Regions from separate parts of the Sporosarcina sp. E16_3 genome, predicted to be linked through region 1. Evidence: a T-box and tRNA genes for the amino acid it is inferred to sense, from the RefSeq annotation. Region 1 holds a T-box; the other holds one or more tRNA genes.
The links. A T-box is a leader RNA that pairs with one kind of tRNA and senses whether it is charged. The one in region 1 lies ahead of metG (methionine--tRNA ligase), so its partner is inferred to be a tRNA-Met.

Region 1 (4,046 bases):
TGAGAATCGTTTGTTTTGAATGGATACAGGCACAATTCACTATCTTTTTCAAAAGTAATGAATGTAGGATATAATTAAATACAGGAATAGGTAGAATATGAATTAGAAGAGGGAGTTTTTAAAATGACGCTTAAACAACAACTAAAGGATTCAATGAAAGAAGCCATGAAAGCGAAAAACAAAGAAGAGTTAACAAGTATTCGCTTAGTTTTAAGTACGATTCAAAAAAAAGAAATTGATAAAAATGATGGTAAAGAGCTTAGCGATGAGGAAATTATGCAGATTGTCCAAACGGAAATTAAGCAAACTCAGGAGTCTCTGATGTACGCGAAACAATCTAATAAGGATGAGATGATAATTAATCTTGAAAATCGAATTCAGTTTCTTACATTATATCTACCTGCGCAGCTTAGCGAAGATGAAGTTAAAACAATTATAAAAAATATTATCGAAACGAATGGTTTTTCCGGTAAGCAAGATATGGGCAAAGTGATGGGACTTGCAATGTCTGAACTAAAAGGCAAAACCGATGGAAGTTTAATCAGCAAAGTTGTAAAAATGTTGTTGTAGTATAAAAAATCAATAATTAATCGCTACAAGACGGGTATAGAAGAACAAATAATAATTAGGTCTTAAATAAATTAGACGTTGTGAATGAAATCATCCTATGTAGTATATCGCTGACGTTGTGCTACACGTATGGTTAACTTGAACAACGAAATACGTTTATTTATTATTTGCATTTATTTACGTACTTCTCTATAATCAATTCAAACCTTATACTAAACGGCGATGACGAGGAAAAGTAATGAGACGATGTTATATAGAGAGCTTCTGTTGGTGGAAATGAAGCAAACTAGTCTGATGAACATGATCTCCGAGCTTTGCACTGAAAATCTGCGGATGAGTAGGCTGCAACAAGATTTGGCACTTGTTACAAATGTCAAAGTATACTCGCATGATTTGTAGCGACGTACTTACTAAGACAAGTGGTGTGAGCCATTTGTGAACTAAGGTGGTACCACGAGTGAAACATCAACCTCGTCCTTATCGGATACGATAAGTGGCGGGGTTTTTTGTATGCCCTAAAAAGGAGGAATTCGATTGAGCATTTTTATTGGTGGTGCGTGGCCATATGCCAATGGGTCATTGCATTTAGGTCATATCGCAGCTTTGTTACCAGGAGATATTTTAGCGAGGTATTACCGACTAAAAGGGGAAGCCGTCTTATATGTGTCAGGAAGCGATTGTAATGGTACACCGATTTCGATTAGGGCCAATCAAGAAGGGCTAGCGATTCAAGATATCGCAGACCGCTATCATCAAGAATTTATAGAAATCTTTACAAAACTTGGATTTAGTTTTGATTTGTATTCCAGAACTGATAGTCAACAACATCATGAAGTCGTTCAGCGGATTTTCTTGCAGCTGCTTGAGAATGGATACATTTATAAAAAAGAAATTGAACAAACGTACTGTGAATTTGACCAACAATTTTTACCGGATCGGTATGTGGAGGGGGTTTGTCCAAACTGTGGGCATCCATCTCGTGGGGATCAATGTGATAGTTGTTCAACCATCCTTGATCCACTTGATTTAATTGACCGGAAGTGCAAAATTTGTGGCAATGAACCAACCACAAAAGCAACCGAACATTTCTATTTTTCATTAAGTTCATTTCAACAAGAGCTAGAAGAGCAAGTGAAGAAGGTTCGAGCAAACAAAGCATGGAGAGAAAATGCCATCCATTTATCAGAGAGGTATTTGACAGAAGGTTTACATGATCGTGCGGTGTCCAGAGATTTACCAAATGGAGTTAGTGTCCCAGTACAAGGTTATGAGGATAAAAAAGTGTACGTTTGGATTGAAGCAGTCTCAGGTTATTACTCGGCCAGTCAACAATGGGCGAATGACACTAATCAAAGTGATGAAGCTTTTTGGAATGAAAAGACCATATCTTACTATGTGCATGGAAAAGACAATATTCCCTTCCATTCAATTATTTGGCCAGCTATTTTATCAGGTATTCGAAAGGATGCTTTTCCAACGCATATCGTTTCGAACGAGTACTTAACACTAGAGAAGAAGAAACTATCGACGAGCAAAAACTGGGCTGTATGGGTTCCCTCCATTTTGGAAAGCTATAATCCCGACTCGATTCGATACTTTCTAACTGCAAATGCACCTGAAAGTAGAGACGCAGATTTTTCGTGGCGTGAATTCATTTTTAGTCATAATTCTGAGCTTCTTGGTGCTTACGGCAACCTCGTAAATCGGACGTTAAAGTTTATAGATAAGTCATTTGAAGGAGCTATTTCAGGAAACATTCATGTCGATATTGTAGAAATGATTCAATCTAGATACGGTGAAATTGGTCACTTGATTGAACAGGGTCATTTTAAACAAGCGATTGAAACGATTTTTGAAACCATTCGTTTCGGAAATAAATACTTTGATACAAAACAACCTTGGAAAGAATTTCATGAGAACAGGGAAGAGTGCGGGGACATCTTACTAACATGTGTGCATATGATCGCAAATTGTGCTCAGTTATTATCGCCATTCCTACCTTTTTCGAGTGATAAAGTGAAAGAGATGTTACATTTAGCGCCATTTACTTGGGCACCCATAGAAGAATTAGCTTATCAAACCTTTCAAGTAAGCCCTTTATTTGAACGAATCGATTTAAATCAAATTGAGATTGAATTAGAGGAGCTAAAATTGAATGCGATATAAGCAAAGGTTCGAGAGAACAACAATAACTAAACCACTATCCAACGTTGAAAGCTTCTAACATGGAGGCTTACTCCCTAGGAACGTTGATGGGGAAAATAAAATGGTGGATAAGGCTAAGCGTTTCGTCAGAAAGTCTTAACTATTAAACTATTTCACAAAATATGCATTGGACTAAACTCCCTCAAAAAAACAATTACTGCCATATTAAATGATTCTTAAATGCGCAATATTGTGATAATATCTATATATCTATGAAAGGTGGAGTTTATGATGAAAAAAATTCATTGGAGAAATCAGAGGCTATTGCGTTTGGTAATGGAGAGAATGAAATAAATACGTTGGAATTAGTAGGGCTTGGTTTGGCTATTGGGAATGAATAAATATAAACAATTGCAGATTTCGTAACTAACAAGTCAAGTGAAGACGGAATTGAGTATGCGTTGAAAAAGTATGGAGTGATTTAATTGATAAATATGTTTCAGTATAATTGGCAAATCAGAGAAGACTGGTTTAAGTGGTGTGAAACCATTTCATACGAAGAACTCACTAAAAAACGTATGGGGGGTATGCAAAGTATAATACACAATCTATTTCATGTAATTGACTGCGAACAAATATGGGTTAATCAAATGCAAGGAACACCTGTCATCATTAAAGATATAAATAGAATATCAAGCCTTAACGATGTAAGGACATTTTCTAATCTAACCAAACCAGCAACAGAGGGCTTTATTAAATCACATACATCTGAAGCTCAGGATAGGATTTTGCTGGTCAAGAATAGAAATGGTACCACTAAATCATTCTCATATGATAAAATAATTGCCCATATAACATCACATGAAATTCATCATATTGGACAATTATCTGTTTGGTCTAGAGATATAGGATTGAAACCTGTATCTTCTGATCTATTATTTAGAGATTTAATTTAGAAACCACTTACTTCACTTTTAGAGATGGTTTTTATATATCCTATTGAAAAAACCGATTCCACAATATTAAAATGTGGAATCAGTTTTTCGTTTATTTAGTAACATAACATAAATGGATTTAAATATTCGGCACTACTTATTTAGGATTAACTAGGCGGCGTATCTCACCTGTTTAACGAACAAATCTAGCGATTAAGCGGTGTTGGAAGTACAATCCATTTTTAAGGACCGACTAGATATCTATATTCTTTATCAAGCATATGAATGCAGCCAAACAATTACTAGATTCACTAAAACTTGATTGAAATCGATGAACTGGAGTTGACGGCGTTCCAGCAACTCTACATTGAGCTAGTGGAAAGTAAAGTCGCAAGA
Region 2 (4,046 bases), on a different contig from region 1:
TGGCGAAAGCGTCATCGGTTGTAAAAGAAAGCGATGAATTAGCCATCCGTTTCGGGCAGAAAATCGTAACGGTAAAAATCAACATGCTGAAAGATACGACGAAAAAAGACGATGCTGCCTCAATGTACACAATTTTGAACGAAGAGAAGCTTGAAAAAGTGGAACCGGAATTCATGGATGACGAAGACTAAACAACATGACAGGGAATATTCCTGTCATGTTTTTTTATACCCGGGCATAAGCTAGCAGTGAACGTACAAGCCAAAGGGGGAAGCATATAATGCAATTTCAAACTGATAGTCCTACGTACGCGATACCATCAGGAGACCACGTTGTTACAATGCGCAATAGAAAACGAATGGACTTGACGTCGGTAAAATCAATTGACCGTTTCGATCAGGAAGAATTTCTAGTTCGAACATCACAAGGATTGTTGCAAATCCGCGGAGAGGAACTACGCATCGTCCATTTAGATGTCGATAAAGGACTTCTAACATTGGAGGGAACGGTCGGCACGATTCAATATGATGAAGAAGAATCAGGCTCAAAAGGTTTCCTCCATAAATTGTTTGGATGAGTCTATCCGTTCAATTTCTTAGCCTGCTCGCTATGATTGGGACAGGCATTGTTGCTGGGGCATTCATGGATATGATCGGAACAGGTACCGCACACGCTGGGAAGAAATCAATTATTCGGAAGCGTGCGGTCTGGCTTGAAGTCATTGGATGGATACTAGTCGGATGTTGGACGTTTTATATCCTTTACCTTGTCAGGGATGGGGCGTGGCGAATATATGATCCGTTTGCACAGATTAGTGGAATGTTGCTATACGTAACTACTTTTTATAAGCCGTTTCGGTTTGTTGGGCGGATCTTGTTGGTTTTGTTTATAAGACCACTCTTGTTCCTCGCGCGTCTGGTAGTATCTATTGTAAGTCTAGTCATTCGTTTTATTGTGAAAGTCTTGGCAGTCCTCTTTACACCATTTGTTAAAATATTCCGTATCATTTCCGGGAAACTCTTTAAAAGAAGAGTGAAATGATATATAATATATGAACTAACAAGTTGTAGTGTGTGAAGAGGGGAAGTGCAAGACGTGGAACAGAAACAGCAGAGGAAATCGTCCGAAAGGGTCGCGTCGATTCAAACTGAATATGTCCGCTCACTTCAAAAGAAAGAGACTAGGAAGAATGCGCGGAAAGTCCGTTTATATCGTAGACTGGCTGTGTTTGCTATTGCCGCCGCTATAATTCTTGGTGGCCTAACGAATATGTTCATCAATCAAAAACATGCGTTAGCGGCGAAGGAACAGCAAAAAGTAGAGGTGCTGGCCCAGCTCGAAGGGGTGCAGGAAGAACAAGAAATGCTAAAGAGACAACTTGTGAAATTGAATGATGATGACTATATCGCAAAACTTGCTCGCAAGGAATATTTCTTGTCTGAAAAGAATGAAATTATTTTTTCTATACCCGAAAACAAGAAAAAAACAGATGAACAAGATAAAGGAAAAGAGTAGTCTTATTGACACTCTTTTTTTATTGGCTATAATGGAAGTAAGGATCCTGCAATTTGCAGGGCTCATTAATACGGTTGCAAGGCTCCCAGCGCGGGGCCCGCTTAAATTTTAAGGAGGAGCATTTTTTTTATGTCAATTGAAGTAGGCAGCAAGCTAGAGGGTAAAGTAACAGGAATCACAAACTTCGGGGCGTTTGTTGAGCTACCGAATGGCTCAACAGGCCTGGTCCATATCAGTGAAGTAGCGGACAATTATGTCAAGGACATTAACGATCATTTTAAAGTCGGTGACATGGTTGAAGTGAAAGTGATGAACGTCGGTGCAGATGGTAAAATTGGGTTATCGATTAGAAAAGCGAAGCCTGAATCTGAACAGCGTCCAGAACGTCCTCAGCGCCCGCAACGTCCGCGTCAAGGTGGTGGCCGTCCTGCTATGGATCGCCCAGAGAACTTTGAACAAAAGATGGCAAAGTTCATGAAAGACAGCGAAGAGCGTCTCTCTACTTTGAAAAGAGCGACAGAATCGAAACGCGGTGGCCGTGGCGCAAGCAGAGGGTAACTTGCTAGCTGTTTCAATTCATGAAAAAGTGTATGAATAGTGTAGGGAAAAACAGCGAACAAAGGGAATAACCCTTGTTCGCTGTTTTTTTGTATTGTTGACGCGGAGGGGTTTGGAGAATGTGGCGAACTGTGATGGCAACTGGATAGACTGTGATGGCAATCGTGAACTATCATGGCATTCGTATAAACTGTCATTCCAAGTCGTAAAACTATCACGGAAAATGGCATAAACCGCCACACCTCACCAAACAACCACCCACTTTTTTATTGCAGAAAAAAGCAGTTCCTACGTCGTGAATTCACGACGTAGGAACTGCTTTTTCGGAAACTTATTGTCCAGCCTCTGGACGGCTGTTCCTGCATTTCATTAATGGCGGCAGAGGGGTTCGAACCCCCGACCTCACGGGTATGAACCGTACGCTCTAGCCAGCTGAGCTACGCCGCCTTCGTGTATTCTGGTAAGCACCTGTTTTCGCTTGTACAGAACAACAATACTTATAATACAAGTGAAACAATGAAGTGTCAACCCGTGTTAGGAAAAAGAAAAAACAGTTCGGAATGAGTCGAAACATTTAGTTTTCTTGTTGTCATGAACAGACAATTTCTTTCCATTTGCCTATGTATACTCAAGGCATAGTAGACATAGGGGGAATGGGAAATGAAGCTAATTGATCAATTAGTGCGTCCAGTAGGCCATCCGATTGGTATGTATGTCGAGATGATTGGAAAACGAAAAATGCATATTTTAGTTGCGACTCTATTCTTATTTGGATCTTTTTTCTTGTCGCAAGCCGTCTTGTTCGATGCAGCGGTTCCTTTTTTCTTGCCGGTGTGGGCACTTGCGCGAGCCCGCTTCAGAAAGCATCTTATATGGGTGTTCATTGGCGGGATGTTTGGGAGTGCATTCCTTGGTCTTGGACAGGCTGTTATACATCTATTGATGCTTGCGTTATTTAATGCGGTTATTAAATATCCGCTAATGCGAAAATCGGTGCCGCTAACAGTAGCGGGATGCATTATCGTTGTTCAAGTGTTGTGGCAGTTCATTATGCATGTCGGGCAACCACCAGTAAATGTTCAATTATATATAGGCTTTGAAGCAGTCCTTGCTTTATTCATGACATTCTTCCTCTTTGTCGCATTTCCTGCCGCAGATCGAATCTTCTTTGGTAAATGGACGCCTGAACGTCTTGGAGCCGCCTGCCTTGTCGGTGCGCTGGCTACAACTGGCATGAACGGGCTTATGTTAGGTCCTGTTTCGGTTTCAGGTACACTCATTCACCTGACTATCTTGCTTGCGGCACTTGTGGGAGGACTGCCATTTTCAACAACAATCGCAATGATCATTGCCGCAATTGTGGGAGTGGCGGAATTATCCTTCACTGGAATGATGGCGGTATATGGCATGACAGGTTTTTTTGCAGGTACACTCCGCCGGTTTGGAAAAGTTGGTATCGTGTTAGGTGCGGCCTCTGTATCTTTATTTTTCCTTATGTATGATTTGACCCTGCCACTTGATACTTCGCACTTTGTAACGATCGCTACTGCAACAATTATTTTTTTACTAATCCCATCGAAAAGACTAGAGCCGATTAAACACATTTTTTATCCGGAGAATACGGAAACTACTGAAAAACAACAAAAATGGTTAGCGGAACGCCTAGACGAACAACTAGCTGATTTCCAGAAGTTCTCTGAATTTATGTCGACGCTTGTTGGCGACCGGTTTCCCCCCCGCGATAATGCCGATGTATTGCCTCAGCAAGTAATACCGAAGATTTGCCAGTCGTGTTTTCGTCATGCTAAATGCTGGGAAGGCGGAGATAATGATATGGGCGGGCTACTAAGTGAATGGGAAGCGACCTATTCTATGACGAAAAAAGCTAAACGTCACCGTGTTGAGGAAAAAATTAAATATAAGTGCATCCGATTCAATGGATTGGTGACGGAACTTGAGGAACAAGCTGCCAG

Region 2: it has a tRNA-Met gene. The T-box ahead of metG (methionine--tRNA ligase) is inferred to sense a tRNA for this amino acid. The anticodon was not compared.

Annotation. Positions count from the first base shown of each region.
Region 1 is NZ_JADPRX010000001.1:108,279-112,324, forward strand. Features, by position in the region: gene I2483_RS00540 (GatB/YqeY domain-containing protein) at 124-570, shown strand; T-box leader at 784-1,052, shown strand; gene metG (methionine--tRNA ligase) at 1,105-2,736, shown strand; partial or broken gene I2483_RS00550 (HAD hydrolase family protein) at 3,021-3,200, shown strand; gene I2483_RS00555 (DinB family protein) at 3,210-3,671, shown strand.
Region 2 is NZ_JADPRX010000027.1:15,527-19,572, reverse strand. Features, by position in the region: gene I2483_RS14535 (RNA-binding S4 domain-containing protein) at 1-191, shown strand, start outside; gene yabP (sporulation protein YabP) at 281-577, shown strand; gene yabQ (spore cortex biosynthesis protein YabQ) at 574-1,041, shown strand; gene I2483_RS14520 (FtsB family cell division protein) at 1,096-1,515, shown strand; gene I2483_RS14515 (S1 domain-containing RNA-binding protein) at 1,645-2,073, shown strand; tRNA gene I2483_RS14510 (tRNA-Met) at 2,447-2,520, opposite strand; gene I2483_RS14505 (SpoIIE family protein phosphatase) at 2,734-4,046, shown strand, end outside.